3 regions of the Brevibacterium sp. BDJS002 genome follow, and region 1 is predicted to be linked to each of the others. Evidence: riboswitches for the same ligand, from Rfam matches in the RefSeq annotation. Region 1 holds a riboswitch; each other region holds the start of a gene.
The links. A riboswitch is a leader RNA that binds a small molecule or an ion and turns the genes downstream of it on or off. The one in region 1 is predicted to bind thiamine pyrophosphate.
Positions count from the first base shown of each region.

Region 1 (6,574 bases):
TACTTGTCCTCGATGGCGCGGCCGACCTCTTCATCGATGTTGCGCCAGTACTGGAAGACGTTGGAGAGCACGGGCTCTTCCACGCCGTCCTTGAGTGCACCGACGACGGTTTCGATGAGACCCTGACGCTCCTCTTCGGAGTAGACCTCGCGGATCAGTGTGTGTGCCTGACCGAAGTCGTCGTCCTCTGCGTGCAGAGTGGCGGCACTGCGGACCAGCTCACCATCGGATTCCCACCGTGCCTCGACCTGAGTCTCCTCGGCCTGGTAGGACCGGCCATAGGAGTTCGGGGCATAGTTCGGAGCATCACCTGAATGGTGGAACTCCATCTGACCTTCCTTGTCATAGGAATTGGTCTTCGTGACGGGAGCGTTGACCGGCAGCTGGTTGAAGTTCGTGCCGATGCGATTGCGCTGCGCGTCCGGGTAGGAGAAGACACGGCCCATGAGCATCTTGTCGGGCGAGATTCCGGTGCCCGGCACGGTGTTCGAGGGGCTGAATGCAGCCTGCTCGATCTGGGCGAAGTGGTTCGACGGGTTCTTATTGAGCGTGAACTTGCCGATCTCCATGAGCGGGTAGTCCTTCTTCGACCAGGTCTTGGTGAGGTCGAAGGGGTTGAAGCGGTAGGTCTTGGCCTCTTCGTAGGGCATGATCTGGACGCTGACGGTCCAGGATGGGTAGTCGCCGCGCTCGATCGCATCGAACAGGTCGCGGCGATGGATGTCCGCGTCCTCACCGGCGAGCTTGCCGGCCTCTTCGTTGCTCATGTTCTCCACGCCCTGATCGGTGTGGAAGTGGTACTGAACCCAGAACCGTTCTCCGGCTTCGTTGGCCCACATGTAGGTGTGGGAAGAGTAGCCGTTCATGTTCCGCCAGGTCTTGGGCAGACCACGCGGTCCCATGAGATAGGTGACCTGGTGCGCCGATTCAGGCGAGAGCGACCAGAAGTCCCACTGCATGTTGTTGCTGCGCAGCCCCGAATCGGGTGTGCGCTTCTGGGAGTGGATGAAGTCGGGGAACTTCATCGGGTCGCGGACGAAGAACACGGGGGTGTTGTTGCCCACCATGTCGAAGTTTCCGTCTTCGGTGTAGAACTTGAGTGCGAATCCGCGCACGTCGCGCCAGGAGTCGGGTGAGCCCAGCTCACCGGCGACGGTGGAGAACCGTGCGAGCATCGGTGTCTTCGTGCCCTTCTGCAGGAACTTCGCCCGGGTGTAGGCGGAGACGTCTGCAGTGATCTCGAGTTCGCCGAAGGCGCCGGATCCCTTGGCATGGGGGCTGCGCTCGGGAACGCGTTCGCGGTCGAACCGAGCCAGCTTCTCAACGAGTGCAACATCGTGGAGGAGGAGCGGGCCGTCTGCTCCGACACTCAGCGAGTGCGCGTCGGACTCTCGTGGGGCACCTGATTCGGTCGTCGAGGGCTTCGTGCCGTCGAATCCTGGATGTTCATGATCAGCGTGTTTAGTCATTGCTTCTCCTTCAACCGATTGAGCGACAGGGAGTCATCTTCCCGGTCCACTTCATCCATCATAGGACGAGCAGCACGCCTCAACATGTGCTGAAGCGAAGGGTCGACCGTGACTCCCCTGATATCGAGTTCCTGGCAGCGTGCAGAAGACTGTCGCAGCCAAATTTCACACTATCCAGGTTCCCTATCTGGTTCAACCGAGACGGCCCCTGGAAATATTCCTGGTCCTCAGCCTTCGGCCGTCGCGCCGCTTCCGCTTCCGACCGACCCCGATCCGGACCCGCTTCCTGCGCCACTCGATCCAGAACCGCTTGAGCCTGCGCTGCCGGCTCCGGAGCTTCCCGTTCCATCTTGGGAACCGGAACTGGCACCTGAGTCGGAGGAGCCTGCCGAGCCGCCGGAGGTGTCTGCCCCGGTGCTGCCGGATGAAGTTGAGTCACTGCCAGCCCCGCTGCTCTCCTCGCCGGTGGCCGTGGAGGAGGTGGATTCGGTGCCCTGGTCGGTCCCTGTCTGATCGGACGCCGTGGAGGTGGTGGAGCTGCCCTCGTTCGCCGAGGTGGACTGTCCCTGGCTCGCGGTCGAACCGTTGTCAGTGGTGCCCGGGTTCGAGTTCTGATTGGGTTGACTTCCCGCACCGTCTGCACCGGATTCGGAGTCGGCGCCGCTGTCCTGTGAGGTGCCGGTTTCGTCCTCGGTGCCGGAGTCTCCGGAGACGGACCGTGAGATCTGTGAGGTTCCGGGCGAGATATCGGCATCGGTGAATGACTCGGCCATGACCACGGCCCCCAGCCCGATCCCGAAGGTCGCCACCCCGATGGTCACCGGGTAGAGGACTCGTTTGCGGCGCAGCTTCTGCCACCACGACTTCGGTTCCTCGCCTCTGGTGTCGGCGCTCGCATCGTCGGCTGCCTGGTCGCTCAGGTTCCCGAACGTGCTGGTGGCGTTCGATGATGCGTCCGCCTTGGGCTCTGCGACCGCGGCCGCTCGCTGCGTCTTGGCGCCGAGTGATTTCGCTTTGACGGCCGGAGCGAGCTTCGTGCCGACTTCTTTGATCTTCTCTTTGCCTTTGTCGAGGCTGCTCGTATAGAGAGTCACCGCGAGGCCGGTGATGATGCTGGCAACGCCTGCGCCGACGACCGTTCCGGCGACACCCAGTTGTCCGCCGATGACCGATGAGGTGGCTGCGGCGGCAGCACCGGCAAGGAGCTGAGTCGCTGAAACCCTGTTGGCGCTCTTCTCCTTCTTTTCCTTCTCAACGACTTCGTCCTTCGCAGTCGATTCGTCGACGGCTGTGGTGTTCTCCTGCATCATCCGAGTCGCCGACTCGGTCGACGTAGTTGGCACCGGCGCTTCTTCGCGTCGGATCGGATTCGGTGGCATCACCGGTGTGGTCACAAGCGAGGTCGCCGTCGGTGCCGACTGGGTGTTTCTGGCATGTGTGGCGGCGAGTTCTTCGGTGATCAGAGGCAGGGTCTGAGACGCCTGCGCGGCCGCTGTGCATTCTTGCTCATTCAGTCTGCATGACTCATGCTGATTCGACACCAAAATACCTCCGATGACTGGTCTCTGAGTCCAGTATCGGCTGGCTGTTTTCGGGGTTCCTGACCCTCCTCTTCGAAGGCTGGGACAACGCTGTGAGAAGACGGCCACTCTGTGGTCGCTGACCTGCGATGATACCGACCTGTGTGACGCACAGGACAGGCGCTTTGCAGGATATTCGCAGGTCCAAAACGGGCGCCCACGACGCCCCGTTTTTCAGTGCAGAATGGCCACGCCGAGGTGGCCCGGAAGTACGTTCGTCTGCTCGAGTTCCAGCAGCTGGAATTTCGGGTATCCGGGGCCCGATTCCAAGGTGACTGCGAACAGCGCCGAACCGGTGAATTGTGTCGTCATCTGTAGGGCATTTTGCTCCGAGGTGGCCTGGTCATCCGTCTCGACCATGAGGTTGAGCGCGAAGCACGGCTCTTCCAGACTGCTGAGGGAGACGTTCTGCTCCCCACGGAATTTCACCGGCGCTGCCGGCGTCACTGAGTGCACCTGTCCATCGATCTCAAGGGCCACCTCGGCGCCGATGGGGAGGAAGGTCCGCGCCAAGCCCGGCAGCGGCGAGAACGCAGCAGGACGGTCCAATCGCGCAATACTCAGGCGCCAGCGTCGAAGGTTCGGGGTCAGAGCCTGGGACTGGATGAGTGAGACGAGCTCGGTCGTCTCCCCTGCCCCATTGGCCCACGGAACCGGTTCGAGGTCGTCGAAAGAGGTGATCACGTGCATGTGATCACTCTAGTCTCGACTCAGCTCGAGGCTGCTGGTGAGAACGTCAGTTCAGGACGAGACAGAACGGATGGCCTGCCGGGTCGAGGAAGACGCGGAAGGTGTCCCCCGGCTGGTCGACGGCTTTCCCTGCACCGAGTTCGACCACGGCAGCCTCGGCGACGTCGAGGTCATCGACGACGACATCGATGTGCATCTGCTGCGGGTGGGACTGCCCCGGCCAGCTGGGTGCGTGGTAGTCCTCAACCTGCTGGAAGCAGATCGGGGGCCAGGATTCGGATGTGATCTCTGCCCAGGTGCCATCGTCATCGACTCTGACCTGCCAGTCGAGGAGTTTTCCGTAGAATTCCGCGAGTTCACCGGCGTCGGGAGCATCGATGACGATGACGGGCTGCTTTGCGATAGCCATGGTCGTGAGTCTACGCGCCGCCGATGCTAGGCTCGAAACACCACAGGGGAGCGCCAGAAGACTGACGCTGAGAGTGCGCAAGCAGACCCTTCGAACCTGATCCGGTAAGCACCGGCGGAGGAAGTGAGGAGTGACACCGATGAGCGATGTCGACACGAAACACACGATCAGCAGCATTCGGCTGACCCCAGGAGGGCCTGTTGCGGCGCTGAGAGCGGAGGCGTCTTCCGCTTGGGAGGCCGCGGTCGGGCATAGATTCGTCACCGAACTGTTTGCCGGCACGGTCGACGACTCCGTGATGAGGAAGTACCTGATCCAGGATTACCAGTTCTTCGAATCGTTTCTCTCGATGCTCGGCGCATGCGTTGCCTATGGCGATGCCGTAGGGCCGAAGCTGCGGTTTGCCAAACAGCTCGGGTTCCTCGAAGCCGACGAGGATTCGTATTTCCTCACGGCCTTCGCCGAGGTGGGTGTCCCTGCCACCGACTACGCTGACCCCCAGCTGACTGGGCCGACTGAGGGCTTCCGTGACCTCATGTACGAAGCCGTCGACTCGGCGTCCTACGCGGACCTGCTGGTCGTGCTCGTCATCGCCGAATGGCTCTACCTCGATTGGGGCGAGCGCTCGGAACCGATGCCTGTACGCCGAGTCCATTCCGGGTGGATCGAATTGCACCGTGGTGAGGATTTCCGGGCGTGGGTGCAGTTCCTCATCGACGAACTCGAGCGAGTCTTCCCCACTGGCGAGGACGCGGAATCCGCCGCGGTGCGAGACAGGTTGTCGCGCATCTGGCACCGAGCGGTCGAATTGGAGTTGGCCTTCTTCGATGAGGCGTATGTGCAGGGGTGAGATGCCGAACACCAACGGAGACGGCACTCGCGCCGCAGTGCTCTGCCGACTGCTCTCGCAAGTGCGAGAGTCCGCTGCCGGTGGGCGCAGCCTCGTGGCCATTGACGGGCTCGATGGAGCGGGCAAGAGCGTCCTCGCCGAGGAATTGGTCCAACTGGCAGCCCAGGACGGGCTTCGCCCGGTTGCGTCGCTGAGCATCGACGGATTCCACCATCCCCGCTCGGTCAGATACACCAATGGTCGTGGGCCCGATTCCTTCTACCGGGACTCTTATGACTACGAAGCCTTCATCCGATCCGTCGTCATTCCGTTCAGACAGGGAGCATCGGTGGTTCCATCGTTCTGGGATGTTGATGCCGACGTGACCGTTTTACCCGCACAGCTCGACCTGCCGCAGAACTGTGTCCTCCTCGTGGATGGGATCTTTCTCCACCGGCCCGAACTTCGCGATCTGTGGGATGCGAGCGTGTGGGTGCAGGTTCCTTTTACGGTCTCAGTACCCCGGGGAAACGAACGAATCCCCGGCACATATGATTCGGACCCCGAGTCACAGTCCAACCATCGTTATGTCGGCGGCCAGCGTCTCTATCTCGCAGAATGCTCGCCGTGGAGGTCGGCAACGTGGATTTTCGACAACGAAGATCTCGAGCTCCCCACCCTGCGGCGACTCTCTGAGGAGTCAGCGGGGAACCCAAGGACCGAGAACACAGTTGCCGAGGACTAGGAGACAGCCAACCAAAGCGTGTCAGTCCCCTCCCCTAGACTGAGCCCATGAGCAATGCTGAGGTAGATGCCGTTGTCGTCGGATCCGGGCCCAATGGCATGGCCGCCGCGGTCACCATGGCTCGGGCGGGCCTGTCCGTGCAGGTGTATGAGGCCCAGTCGACCATCGGCGGCGGCGCCCGCACCCTTGACCTGGGACTGGCCCCCGGCATCACCCATGACATCTGCTCGGCCGTGCACCCGCTGGCGATCTCGAGCCCGTTCTTCGTCGACTTCGACCTGCGCGCCCGGGGTCTCGAGTTCACCACCCCCGAGGTCTCCTACGCTCAACCGCTCGACAATCAGCCAGCCGCGCTGGCCTTCCACGATCTCGAGACCACGGTCGACCACCTCGGCGCGGCCGGTCCCGAATGGCGGCGTTTCTTCGCCCCACTGCTCGAGCGCGTCGATGATGCGATCTGGCTGTCGCTGGGCGACAAGCGCTCCATCCCGGAGACGCTGCGCGACGTTCCCGGCATCGCCAATGTGGTGAAGTTCGGGCTGCGGCTGCTGACCCAGGCCAGCCCGGCCTGGAACATTCCGCTGTCCCATGAGACGTCTCAATCCCTGTTCACCGGTGTCGCCGCCCACGCGATCGGCGGGCTGCCATCCATGGGCACAGCCGCCACGGCCACAATGCTCTCGACCATTGCCCACGCCGGCGGCTGGCCCTCCCCTGTCGGCGGTTCGCAGGCGATCATCGATGCCATGGTCGCCGACCTCGAAGCACACGGCGGTTCGGTGACGACGAATGCGCGCATCGATCACGTCTCCGATATGCCGGCGGCTCGCGCGTACCTCCTCGACACCTCGG
Region 1 is NZ_CP116392.1:823,032-829,605, reverse strand. Features, by position in the region: gene PGC08_RS03815 (catalase) at 1-1,469, opposite strand, end outside; gene PGC08_RS03810 (hypothetical protein) at 1,697-2,812, opposite strand; gene PGC08_RS03805 (HutD family protein) at 3,224-3,739, opposite strand; gene PGC08_RS03800 (VOC family protein) at 3,786-4,148, opposite strand; TPP riboswitch at 4,183-4,288, shown strand; gene PGC08_RS03795 (TenA family protein) at 4,288-4,998, shown strand; gene PGC08_RS03790 (uridine kinase) at 5,000-5,722, shown strand; gene PGC08_RS03785 (phytoene desaturase family protein) at 5,770-6,574, shown strand, end outside.

Region 2 (6,574 bases), 1.8 Mb from region 1:
CTCGGCGGGATCCTCGATTCCGATGGTGTGCTGGGTGCACAGAAATTCTGGGCCCTGGTCGCCGAGGTGCTCGATCGTTACGAAACCGAGCATCCCGAACTCGCCCGTGGGCTCGCAGGCGACGTGGATCTGCGGGCAGAACGTTTCGCCCATTCCTGCCTCAACCGGCTGCAGCTGCGCAACACCGTGCAGATGGTCGACATCGGCAACCAGGCCGAATCGCTGCTCTACGCCGGAACGATGAGGAACCCCGTGGCGCGTTGATCTGATCGACCGACCGCGCTGACCCCACCGACCGATCGCGCAGCTCATCGCCCGATCGCACCGTGCACCGCCCGATTGCGAAGTGCACAGCATCTACCGAGGTGGCCGCTGGAACCCAGCGGCCACCTCGGCGCGGGTGTGGGGTGAAGGCGGAATCGCCGGATGGTCTGCGATCATGTGAGCACCAGCGGCTATCATCATTCCTATCGGTCGCCTGCGCGCTGACCGCAAGCGGTCCGTAGGATTCCCGACTCAAAGGTGTGGTCATGGCGAAGCAGAACGATCGGCCGACTCTGGCCACGGTCGCTTCGCGCGCAGGAGTCAGCATCAAGACCGCATCCCGGGTGCTCAACGGCGAAAAGCATGTGGCCGCGCGGACCGCCGAGAAGGTCGAAGACGCCGCCGCCGAGCTCGGATTCCGCCTCAATTCCACGGCCAGGCGCCTGCGCGCCGGTGGCAGATCTCCCTACATCGGCGTGGTCATGAGCGACGGGGACGACCCGTTCCAGGCTCGTCTCTTCACCCTGTTGGAGGCCGAGCTGAGCAGGATCGGACTGCGCCCGGTCGTGACGGTCACCGCCGACGACCCCGACCGTGAACGCGGCTTCCTCGACGAATGCCTGGCCAATGACATGACCGGCATCTGCGTCATCCGATCGCACCCGGACGCCGCTCGGTTCTACGCTGATGCGGCAAGCGCTGACGTGCAGATCGTGTCCTTCGATCCGTCGACGGCAGGACCCGGAGTCGACCTCATCGCCGGTGATGAGGAGCTTGCCGGGCGACTGGCCGCGACTCAACTCCTCAACCACGGGCACATCAGCCTCGGCGTCATCGGCGATCACTCGACGAGCCCCATCACCACCGCCAGACTCGCCGGAATCCAATCGGCCTTCGCCGGGCGCTCGGACGTCGGATGGCGAGCTTACATGCGCGAAGACGCCCACGACCTGGCCAGCGCGAAGAACGTCGTCGCCGCCTGGCTCGGATCGCGCAGCGCCCCCAGCGCGCTCATCACCCTGTCCGCGACCCTGACGCAGGGGGCCATCGATGCCTGTCGCCGGCTCGATGAGTGGCCGGCGCTGGTGGGCATTGACGATTTTCCCGCCGCGGAGCTCTTGGACGTGACCGTCATCGACCGTGATGTGCAGTCCATGGCCGCCGAGGCGGTCCGACGTCTGCAGGATCCGCCCGGTTCCGGGGCGGGAGGGGGTCCTCGCCGAGGTTCGGCTCGGGTTCCAGTCCATGTGATCGCCCGTGGAAGCGGTGAGGAATCTCCGGACAAGTGACGCTGTTCGGAGAGAGACTCCGATCACAATTTTTCGCCGAAACAGTTGACACCGGCCCCCGATCGGCGCATTATTTTGAACAGCCTGACAACGTTGTCAGAAAAATTGAAAGGTTCACAATGAGGCACAACCTGCAGTCCCGGAAGAAGCTCGCCGTCCTCGGCGCCTCGGTTGCTATCGGCGCTCTTGCGCTCAGCGGCTGTGGGAGTCAGAAGGGCCAAGGCAATGAGGAATCCGGTGGCGGTTCGGGTGGAGACGGTGAAGTCACCATCGCCCTGCTCCTCCCGGAGTCCAAGACCACCCGCTACGAATCGCTGGACAAGCCGAACTTCGAGAAGTACGTCGCCGAAGCCAACCCTGATGCGAAGGTCGAATACCGCAACGCCAACCAGGACGCGACGCAGCAGCAACAGCAGTTTGAGGCTGCGGTGACCGAAGGCGTCGACGCCATCGTGCTCGACCCGGTCGATGCCTCGGCAGTGTCTTCGGCCCTGTCGAAGGCTCAAGCCAAGAAGATCCCGGTCATCGCCTATGACCGCTTCTTCGAAGGTGCGGACTACTACACCTCGTTCGACAACAAGAAGATCGGCAACCTGCAGGGCCAGGCCGTCCTCGACGGGCTCAAGGCCGAGGACAAAGACCCGAAGTCGGGACCGGTGTGGATGGTCAACGGAGATCCGAAGGACCCGAACGCCGCTGACTTCAAGGCCGGCGCCGAGGAGACCCTGAAGAAGGCCGGCGTCGACATCACCGAAAGCCATGACACCCTCGATTGGAACCCGGACGATGCCCGTCAGTGGGTCGAAGGCCAGCTGCAGAGTGCGGACAAAGAGCCGATCGCCATCTACTCAGCCAATGATGGAACTGCCGGTGGTGTCCTCGCCGCCACCAAGAAGGCCAAGGTGAAGCCGGTCGTCACCGGACAGGACGCTGAGGTCGACGGACTGCAGAACATCCTCAGGGGTGACCAGTACGCCACGATCTACAAGTCGATCCCACCACAGGCGGAGTTCGCTGCGAAGGCAGCCGTCGCCCTGGCCGGAGGCGAGGAGCCGAAGGCTGGAACAACCTACAAGGACACTCCGACGGACTTCGTCGAAGCCAAGGTCGTCACAACGGACACCGTCAAGGACATCGTCGGTGATCAGATCAAGGCGGAAGACATCTGCACCAAAGACGTGAAGAAGCTCTGCGAAGACGCCGGCGTCAAGTAGAAATCGGCGAGTAGGAACATATGAATTCTCAACCCACTGATCCGGCGCCCGCGAACTCGCGGGTGCCGGAGACCGGAGCCGAACCAGTCCTCGAGCTGCGCGGGATCAACAAACGATTCGGTGCGGTCCAGGCACTGACCGATATCAACCTGACCATCGGCCGCGGCGAAGTCGTCGGACTCGTCGGCGACAACGGCGCGGGCAAATCCACCCTGGTCAAGGTCATCGCCGGAGTCCACGGCGCCGACGAAGGTGAGATCATCCTGGGCGGGCGGTCCCAGAAATTCGCGGCGCCGAAGGACGCGCAGAAGGCGGGAGTCGCGACAGTCTTCCAGGACCTCTCGCTGTGCGAGAACCTCGACGTCGTCGCCAACCTGTTCCTCGGCCACGAGAAGACCCGCGGCGGTGTTCTCGACGAGGTCACCATGGAGGCCAAATCCTGGGAGCTGCTGCGCAGCCTCTCGGCCAAGATCCCCAGCGTGAGGGTGCCGATCGCGGCTCTCTCCGGCGGACAACGTCAGACGGTCGCGATTGCCAGGTCCCTCCTCGGCGAACCATCGATCGTGATGTTGGACGAGCCGACGGCGGCGCTCGGTGTGGCACAGACCGCCGAGGTGCTCAACCTCATCGAGCGCCTGCGAGAACGCGACCTCGGAGTGCTTTTGGTCAGCCACAACATGGCCGATGTGCAGGCCGTGTGCGACCGCGTCCACGTTCTGCGCTTGGGCAAGGATGCCGGTGACTTCCCCGGTGACGAGCGCACGGACGTGCTGGTCGCCGCGATCACGGGAGCCAACGACAATGTCGTGACTCAGCGAGCGACCCGGAGGGGTGAGCGCCGATGACCCGCAACTCGTTCATCACCGACGAACGCATTTCGAGCGAGGGGTTCTTCGCGACATTCGTGCGTCGAGTCAAGGAGGGCCAGCTCGGCTCATTTCCGGTGATTCTGGCGCTCATCGTCATCGTCATCGTCTTCCAATCGGCGAACAGCAAGTTCATCTCACCGGCCAACCTGGTCAACCTGTCCACGCAGGTCGCGTTCCTCGCGATCCTGGCGTTGGGCATCAACCTGATCCTGCTCCTCGGCGAGATCGACCTGTCGCTGGCGCAATTGGGTGGGCTCTCCGCCTCACTGCTGGGTGTGTTGGTGGTCAGGCAAGGGGTTCCGCCTCTGATCGCACTGGTCATCATGCTGGTATTGGGTCTCGTCGTCGGCGCGATCCAGGGCTGGTTCTTCGCGGTGGTCGGGATACCGGCCTTCGTGGTCACTTTGGCAGGGTTGCTGGCGTTCACCGGGCTGACGTTGACCACTCTGGGCGTGCAGAAGAACCTGTCGATGGCCGACACCTTCGCCTTCGACTTTGCGAGCTTCTACTTCCCGGCGATCTGGGCCTACGTATTCGGGGCAGTCGCCGTCATCGGCTTCGGTGCGGGGATCATCTACTCGAAGCTGCGCCGTCACAACGAGGGACTCGACAGTCCCAGTTGGACCTCGGTGATCGTGCGCATTGCCATCCTCACCGTCGTCGTGTTCGGGTTCCTCATCCTGGTCAACCAGGACTTCGGTCTGGCGATGCCGTTCTTCCTCATGATCGTCATCGCGATCGTCATCGATCTGGTGCTGCGCAAGACCAAGTACGGGCGCTCGATCTACGCGGTCGGCGGCAAGGTCGAAGCCGCCAGACGTGCGGGCATTCGGGTGACTTGGGTGCGCATCAGCGTGTTCATGGCCGCCGGTGTGCTGGCCGCATTGTTCGGCTTCATCAAGACCGGTGTGACGACCAACGCGGGATCGACGCTGGTGAGCACACAGGACCTGCTCAACGCGATCGCCGCAGCGGTCATCGGGGGCACCTCGCTCTTCGGTGGTCGCGGTACAGCCTGGGCAGCCGTACTCGGTGCCCTGGTCGTCGGTGCGATCAACAACGGTCTCTACCTCATCGGCTTCAACTCCGATGCACAGCAGATCATCACCGCGCTCGTCCTGCTCACGGCCGTCGTCATCGACGCACTGAGCCGCCGCGGACAAAGGTACGTCGGACGGGGTTAGCGAACGTCGGGGTTAGCGAGGGTCACGGTTAGTGCCGGTCGCGGTTAGCGCCGGTCGCCCTCTCGCCAAGCAAGCTCATCGAGCGGACCACTGAGCGTCGAAAGTACCAGTTGCAACTGGTGCCCTCGATGATCAGTGGTCCGCTCGATGTGTTGGCATATAGGCGCCGAGGTGGGCCCGGGTTCCGGTTTGCCCTTCTCAGGTTTCCGCTCGCGCTCCTCAGCGTTGCCGCTTCGCCCAACTTCAGACGTGCTGATACAGTCGTGGGCAATGACATGGGGTGCCTGACGTTGATCGCGTGAGGCTGAGAGAACACCCATCGAACCTGATCTGGGCCATACTAGCGAAGGGATCGTCATGGTTGACTTCGACCTGCGTTCTGCCAATGCACGACTGCGTGCGAGCAATCCACTCATCCAATGCATCACGAACACCGTTGTGCAGCAATTCAGCGCCAACGTGCTCCTGGCCGTCGGTGCCGCCCCGGCGATGCTCGACCACGAGGCCGATGCCGCACAGTTCACGCGCATCTCCAGCGGACTGCTGGTCAACTTCGGCACCGCCACGAATCAGCAGTTCCTTGCCGCTGACGCCGCCATCGACGCAGCCAATGAAGACTCCAAGCCGTGGGTCCTCGACCCGGTGAGCATTGGGGCGGTCGACTTCCGGACCACACGAATCCGTCGCGCGGCGAACTCTTCACCCACTGCCATCCGTGGCAACGCCTCCGAGATCGCGGCACTGGCCGGAGTGGGCCTGGGTGGTCGGGGAGTGGACTCCACCGACGAGGTTGATGCGGTGATTCCGGCCGCGGCCGAACTGGCCAAGTCCACCGGAGCAATCGTTGCCGTCTCAGGTCCCAAGGACGCGATCGTCGCTCACTTCGACGGGGCCGACCATGTCGCCCGCCTCGATGGGGGACACTCCTTTATGCCGCTGGTCATCGGCACCGGATGCTCTCTCGGCGCAGTCACCGCCGCGTATCTCGTGGGCGCAACGACCGCCTCGGCGAGGTTCGAGGCCGTGGTCGCAGCCCACGCTCACTTCAAGGTCGCCGGTGAGACCGCCGCCGAGGGTGCACGCGGACCCGGCAGCTTCTCCGTGAACTTCCTCGATGCGCTGCACACGATCACGGGTGATGATCTGGCTGGGGTCCACGTCGAATCAGACAGGGTCGAATCAAGTGCGATCGACGCCGAGGCGATCGACGGAGCACAGTCATGAGCGCCTCGTCTCCCGAGGCGAACACCCGCCTGGCCGGAATCGACGCTCGGCTCTACCTCGTCACCGATTCGGCACAGTGCCGCGAAGCTGGACGCAGCGTCGCCGATACCGTCCGCGAGGCTGTGGGCGGGGGAGTGGGGATCGTGCAAGTCCGCGACAAGGACATCGACGACGATGCGTTCTACACGTTGACTCGTGAGGTCATCGCAGCCGTCGACAGCGTTCTGGTCGACACGAACCGTCGTGTCCCCATCGTCCTCAACGACCGAGTCGCGGTCGCCCAGCGACTCCTCGCCGAGGGAGTAGAAGTCCACATTCACGTCGGACAGTCCGACACCCCGGTCGAAGAAGTACGCGAACTCATCGGCCCAGAACCGCTGCTCGGGCTGTCGGCGGCCAACAGCACCGAATTCGTAGCCGCCCGGGAATCCGGCGTCGTCGACCTCGTCGGCATCGGGCCCGTCTACGACACCACGACGAAAACCGACGCACCCGACGGGATCGGGCCCGACCGCCTCGGCGAGCTTGTG
Region 2 is NZ_CP116392.1:3,202,242-3,208,815, reverse strand. Features, by position in the region: gene PGC08_RS14965 (GNAT family N-acetyltransferase) at 1-264, shown strand, start outside; gene PGC08_RS14960 (LacI family DNA-binding transcriptional regulator) at 531-1,553, shown strand; gene PGC08_RS14955 (substrate-binding domain-containing protein) at 1,673-2,767, shown strand; gene PGC08_RS14950 (ATP-binding cassette domain-containing protein) at 2,788-3,612, shown strand; gene PGC08_RS14945 (sugar ABC transporter permease) at 3,609-4,820, shown strand; TPP riboswitch at 5,087-5,190, shown strand; gene thiM (hydroxyethylthiazole kinase) at 5,178-6,044, shown strand; gene thiE (thiamine phosphate synthase) at 6,041-6,574, shown strand, end outside.
Region 2: another riboswitch for thiamine pyrophosphate. It lies ahead of thiM (hydroxyethylthiazole kinase); the one in region 1 lies ahead of PGC08_RS03795 (TenA family protein).

Region 3 (6,574 bases), 370 kb from region 1:
TCTGTGCTTGTTCCCGAGCGTGCAGCGGGGCCGAGCGGCGCACCGAAGCTGCGGCTACCGAGGCGTTGTCGATGACGCGGTTGATCACCATTTCGGTGACCTCTGAATCCACTGGAGTCGGGTCTGAGGCGACCTCGGCGATCTTCCAGGCGAGTTGGTCTTCACGAGCCAGGTTCTCTGAGCTCTTGTACGTGCGGACTTCATGATCGATCATGGTTAACCCCTTCAAACGTCCTTGACCGTTCAGGTCTGAGAGTGGCTGACACAACTGTAGGCTACGTCACTTCTCTGTCACGGTCTGGTCAGAATTTTATCTCGACATCAAGATACTTTACCCGAAGGAACCTCGATCCCACCACCCGGTCCCGCCTACCGAAATTCGGCTGGACAGTCGCGGTGGAGGGCAGTGATTCCAGGAGGTTCCGGTGCGAGGACTCAGTCGTGAAGTACTTGCGGAACGCTCAGTCACGGAACGCTCAGTCACGGAGTGGGGATCCGATGACGTCGAAGTGGAATCCACCGAACTCTCCCGACAGCATGGGGCGGGCGGCTGCAATCGAGGCCTGCACCTCAGGGAGTTCCAGCGAGGCCCGATGCGCCTCGGCACTCTCCCACAGCTCGACGACGAAGACGGTGTCCGGCTGCTCATCGTTGACGCCGACCTCGTAGCTGAGACAGCCGACGCGAGACAGATGATCGCTGCGCACGGTCAGATGCTCAACCAGGGCGTCACGCTGTCCGGGTCGAACCCCAAGGGTGCCTGCATTCGCGAAGACCATACTCTCAATAATACCAACGAGAGTGATCTGCGTCACTGTTGCCTGTCAGGCTGAGCCGCCAGTGAACTGTGCCACAATTGATCCATGACGCGCACTGCTCTGGACTTCGACGAGAACTGGTTCGACGATGCCGAGTTCGCTCAGCTGCGACGGCGACTGCCAATCCCCTATGTCAATGCGATCCCCGTACGAGTGGGCGAATCGGGAGACGTCGAGCGAATCGGCCTCCTGCTGCGCAGCCTGGACGACGGAACGCTGGGGCGAGAGGTCGTCGGCGGGCGGATCCGCTTCCACGAGAGCATCCGCTCGGCGCTGATGCGCCATGCGGAGAATGACCTCGGACCGATGGCACTGCCAGTCATCCCACCTGCGATCGCACCGTTCCACATCGCCGAGTACTTTCCCACCGAAGGCTCGTCACTCCTCCACGATCCCCGCCAGCATGCGATCTCAATGTGCTTCATCCTCGAAGTCCGCGGCGAGTGCACTCCTCGCGCGGATGCGCTGAGCCTCGATTGGCTGACACCGGAGGAGACGCTGCGCTCCGACATCGTCGGCGAGATGTGCCACGGCCAGGAGCACATCCTCCGCTACGCGCTGGCTCATATGGGCTTCGCGATCTGAAAGGTTTTCTACATTCCGTAGAAGAACCTTGGTAGACTGAGTCCACGAGGACGGTTCTGATGACGGGGCCATCGTCCTCGTCCGGGTACAGTCGGCCCCACGGGAGGTCTGCCATGACTGCCGAGAACCGCTCCGCTGACCAGACATCGACCAACCTCGGAATCCTCGTCGGCTACGACGGCTCCGAACTCGCCGCGCGCGCCCTCGAATACGGAGCAGCCGAGGCCACGCGTCGCAAAGCCCCTCTCACCGTCGTCGCCGCTTATACCGTTCCCGCGATGATCTATCCGAACATCGCATCAATGCCGGAGGAGAACGAGGAGGAAGCGGCACTTCGGGCGGTCGAGAAGCGCCTCGGCGAGGCAGCCGGACTCCTGCGAGACCATGCGGGCAAGGTCTCCTACCGGGCCGATCAGGGCGACGCAGCCGGGGTGCTGAGGGATCTGAGCGCCCACGCCCGGACCGTGGTCGTGGGAGCCAGAGGCCGGGGCGGATTCATGGGCCGAATTCTCGGCTCGGTGTCTACGGCACTGTCCGCCCATTCCCACTGCCCGACGATCGTCGTCCCGGACCACCGCACGGAGCCGGACGGTGCGCGCGTGGTCGTCGCAGTCGACGGCTCAGACGCTGGGCGACTGGCGATGTTCACCGCTGCCGAAGTCGCCAACTCGCGAAATGCCGCACTCGACATCGTCTCCGTCCTCCCGGCCGGAGACGAGTGGCTCTACTGGTACCCCGAACTCGAGCTGAGCGCCGAGGTCTCCGGACGAAGGAAGAAGCAACTCGAGACAGCGCTCGAGGCCGAAGTCGCGGCAGTGGCCCAGCAGTTCCCCGACCTGCTGGTGAGTGCCGAGGTGCCCATCGGCGACCCTGTCGAGGAACTCCTCGAAGCCACGAAGACCGCACAGCTGACCGTCCTCGGCACTCGCGGGCGAGGAGCAGTCAGAAGTGCACTTCTGGGTTCGGTGTCACGCGGAGTCCTCCATCATGCCGATGGCCCGGTCATGGTCGTTCCGAGCTGAGCCGAGCGCGTCAGCGCAGAGTGGCTCAGCGCCGGCTGCGTCAGCGCAGGCTGCGGCGACGTTTGGACACGAGCAGCAGCACGGCCCCGATGATGACTGCGCCCGCACCGAGGCCGATCGGCAGTCCGAGCTGAGTACCGGTGCGCGGCAGATCGCCGCCGTCCGCAGCTGAATCTGAGTTCGCCGAGGTTGTGCCGGAGTCGGCGGGGGCAGCGGAGGCGGCGTTCGCGTCTGCGCCGTCGGATTCGGTTGTGCCGTCGTTGTCAGTCGTACCTTCAGCCTCAGTCGTGCCGTCGTTGTCAGTCGTGCCGGCAGTCGCAGCGTCAGAATCGGCACGTTCCGAGTCCGAGTCCGAGTCGGACTCAGCTCCGTCCGAGCTGGTGCCCGCATCCGCACTGTTCGAGCCGTCGCTTGAATCAGTGCCGTCGGCCTCCGGTGACGCGCCGTCGGCTTCAGCTGACACGCTGTCCGCTTCGGCTGAAGCACCATCCGCGTCCGCCGAAGCACTGTCGGCGTCTGCCGAGGAACCGTCGGAGCTTGCTGCAGCGTCTTCTGCGTCAGCGTCTGCTCCGGCGTCGGTTCCCGGCTCGGGTGCGTCATCGCCGGAGCGGGTGATCTCGACATCGTCGATCTTCTCGGACGCCGCCTGTGCTTCAGCCTGCTGCGCGCCTTCTGCTGGGACCTCGTAGGTCGTCGCGCGCAGCGCTTCGTCGCTGACCCGCACTCGGGTGAAGGCCGGGATGTCGTTGTGGACGCTCTTGGCCTCCCAATCCAGACCCGGAACATAGTCGTAGAATTTCGATCCCGAGGACGAGGTCAGAGTCAGGTACATCGTCTGCCCTTCCTCCTTCTCCTGCTCGAGACCGGCATCGGAAGACTCGACCTTCTTGCCTTCGGCATCCATGAGGAAGGTCCGGTTGTAGATGTGGTCGTGACCGGACACCACGAGATCGATGTCGTTGCGCGCAGCCACCGGTGGAATCGCCTCACGCAGCCGCTTCACGTCGAGGTCGCTGTTGTGGGTCGCGGTCGAATAGATGGAATGGTGGAACCCGAGGACCGTCCAGCGCGCCTCGTCCCCGTGCTCGGCCACGACCTCATCGATGAACTCCGCATGCTCGTCGGTGTCGGAGTCATTCGAGTTGATATTGATGAACAGAACCCCCGAATCGATGAACCAGTAGTCACCGCCGGACGCAACGAGTCCGCCTTCACCGTGGTCGCTGCTCACGTTCGGGCGGTTGAAGTGCTGCTCATAGGACTTCGAAGCGACATCATGGTTGCCGATCGTCGTCGCCTGCGGAACTTCCTGAGTCGCCTCCGGAGCCAGGTACTGCTCGTACTGCCCCTGGTCACCTGCTGAGTTCACCTGATCGCCCAGAGAGAAGAAGAACCGCGGATCCTGCGCGGTCTCCAGCCCCGAGTTCAAGGTCCTGTCCCAACCAGTCGCGTCATCAGGCTGCCCGCCGCCGGCACCGACCTGCGGGTCACCGAAGACAAGGAATTCGCTGTCGCCGCCGGAACCACCCGTGTCGAACTGCGCCACGGCTGAGTAGCCATCCTCTTCGCTGCCGACCTGGTAGGAGTATTCGGTGTCCGGCTCCAGACCGGTCATGCTCGCATGATTGTAGTGGCGCTTGAGATCGGTCGACAGGCCCGAGTCGCTGGTCTCGGCGCTATGGGCATCCTCGGGCAGAGCCGAGCCCTCAAGCTCCGAGGTTTTAGCCCAGCGGACCTCGCCCTCACCGGAGTTCTCGCTCATCCATGACAGGTTGCGAGCGCTCTCATCCGCCCCGACCTGCAGCACCACATCGGAGATCGCGGACTCCTCGTCCGCCTCTGGCTGCGTCGAGGGCGAGGTCGAGGGCGATTGCGTGGGCTCGGCAGGTGTGAGCCCGGCATGCGCAGGGACAGGTACTGCGACGAGAGCCGCCAGCAGTGCCGAAACGGACAGAATACTCATCGGAGATCTCAGGTGTTGTGCTTTCACCCGAATATTCCTACCCGTCGGTAATGAAAGCTCCGCCGCCGACGTGCGACCGCCGAGTCAACGGCAGGTGAACTTTCCGTAACGAGCTCTGCGCGTCGACTGGGGTACAGTGGTTCTCACGACAGGGGAGCGCCGAAAGGGGCGCTGAGAGTGCAGATGAAGCTGCAGACCCTCGAACCTGATGCGGCTAGCACCGCCGAAGGAAGTCGAGACTCTTCTACCCCTCCTTGATATGAGGAGGCACTATGCCAGAAATGACTGCGCCGGATTCCGCTGTGAAGACCGCGCCCCACTATTCCCAGGTACCGGCGACGAAGCAGTGGCGGGTCGTCGACTACGTTGTCACCGCCGTGCTGGGAATCGGCGTCGGACTCATCTTCTGGGTCCTGGCCCTGAGCTGGAAGGTCCTCGAACTCGGGTTCCAGGCCTTCCCTCCATCGATCGGCCTCATCGCCGGCCTCTGGGTCCTCGCCGGCCCTCTGGCCGGTGCCATTATCCGCAAACCCGGTGCCGCTCTGCTGTGCGAAATGATCGCCGCCATCGTCGAGGCGGTGCTGGGCTCTCACTTCGGAGCCACCGTTCTGCTCTCCGGACTCATCCAAGGCCTCGGCGCCGAACTCATCTTCGCGGCCTTCGGCTATCGCAGGTTCACCCTGTGGGTCACGAGCTTGGCCGGGCTGCTGGCCGCCGCGTTCATGTCCGTGAGCGAGAACATCATGTACAACGCCGAATGGCAGTTCGGCTACCAGGCTGCCTATGCCGTGTGCGCGATCATCTCCGGCATCGTCATCTCCGGCATCGGCGCCTGGTTCGCCTACCGGGCGATCGCGAAGACCGGGGCCCTGAGCGCCTTCGCCTCCGGCCGAGCGCGCTGATGGCCCTGCCGATTCGCGCCCGCGGGTTCTCGTGGCGCCATGCCGACCGTGATGAACCCGCGGTCGGTCCCCTCGATCTGGACATCGCAGCAGGTGAGAAGGTGCTTCTGCTCGGCCCGTCCGGGGCAGGTAAGACCACCCTCCTGCATGCGACCGCCGGAGTTCTGCCTGCCGAGTCGGGTGAGGCAGATGGTCAGCTTCTCATCGGTGACCGTCCACCGGATCCGCGCCGAGGTGAGACCGGGCTGGTCCTCCAGGACCCCGATTCGCAGGTGATCTTCTCCCGGGTCGGTGATGATGTCGCCTTCGGCATGGAGAATCTGGGCCTGCCCGCCGACGTCATCGCCGCTCGCATTCCAACTTCCCTTGCGGCAATGGGCCTGGGTCTCCCCCACGACCATCCCACCGCTGCACTGTCCGGAGGACAGAAGCAGCGTCTGGCGCTGGCAGGAATCCACGCGATGGCACCGCAGGTGATCATCCTCGATGAGCCGACGGCCAATATCGATCCGGACTCCGCCGCCTCCGTTCGGGATGCTGTCCTCGAGACCCAGGCGGCTACCTCGGCGACGATGGTCATCGTCGAACACCGGGTCGGACTGTGGCTCGATCACGTGGACACCGTGATCGTCCTCGGCCCAGCGGGCCTGCTTGCCCAGGGTCCGCCGAGGTCGGTCTTCGGTGATCCTGCGCTCGCCGAGGTGCTGGTTGAGTGTGGGATCTGGGTGCCGGAGACGGCCGGACCCTCCAACCCTGCGGTGCAGCCTGGTGCGGAACCGCTCCCCCACCCCGACGGCGAGGTCGTGCTGACGACTGAGTGCCTCAGTGTGGCTCGCCCCGGCGCGAAGGTTCCCGCGGCGACCGGCCTCGATCTGTCCGTTCGGTCCGGTGAGGCCCTGGGCATCGTCGGCGCCAACGGGGCCGGCAAGTCGACCTTGGCGCTGACCCTGGCCGGCCTCATCCGGGAATTCGAGGGAGAGGTGAGAGCTGTCGGTAATCTGCGGGATGGTGCCAAGCATGCCCGACCCTTCCGGTGGCCCTCAGCGTTTCTGGCTCCTCGCATCGGGATGGTGTTCCAGGAACCCGAACATCAGTTCCTGCGCTCGAGTGTGACCGAGGAGCTGGCCTTGGGACCGCGGCTGGCCGGATGGTCGAGTGCCGAGGTCGACGATCGCGTCGCCGAACTCCTCGAGGTGCTGGGACTTGAGAAGCTCGCCGAGGCCCATCCACAGGGCCTCTCGGGCGGTGAGAAGCGTCGCCTGTCGGTGGCTGCCATGATGGCGC
Region 3 is NZ_CP116392.1:1,191,962-1,198,535, reverse strand. Features, by position in the region: gene PGC08_RS05555 (MmgE/PrpD family protein) at 1-214, opposite strand, end outside; gene PGC08_RS05550 (putative quinol monooxygenase) at 477-779, opposite strand; gene PGC08_RS05545 (DUF4916 domain-containing protein) at 864-1,403, shown strand; gene PGC08_RS05540 (universal stress protein) at 1,517-2,425, shown strand; gene PGC08_RS05535 (FN3 domain-containing metallophosphoesterase family protein) at 2,466-4,388, opposite strand; TPP riboswitch at 4,529-4,637, shown strand; gene PGC08_RS05530 (ECF transporter S component) at 4,670-5,290, shown strand; gene PGC08_RS05525 (ABC transporter ATP-binding protein) at 5,290-6,574, shown strand, end outside.
Region 3: another riboswitch for thiamine pyrophosphate. It lies ahead of PGC08_RS05530 (ECF transporter S component); the one in region 1 lies ahead of PGC08_RS03795 (TenA family protein).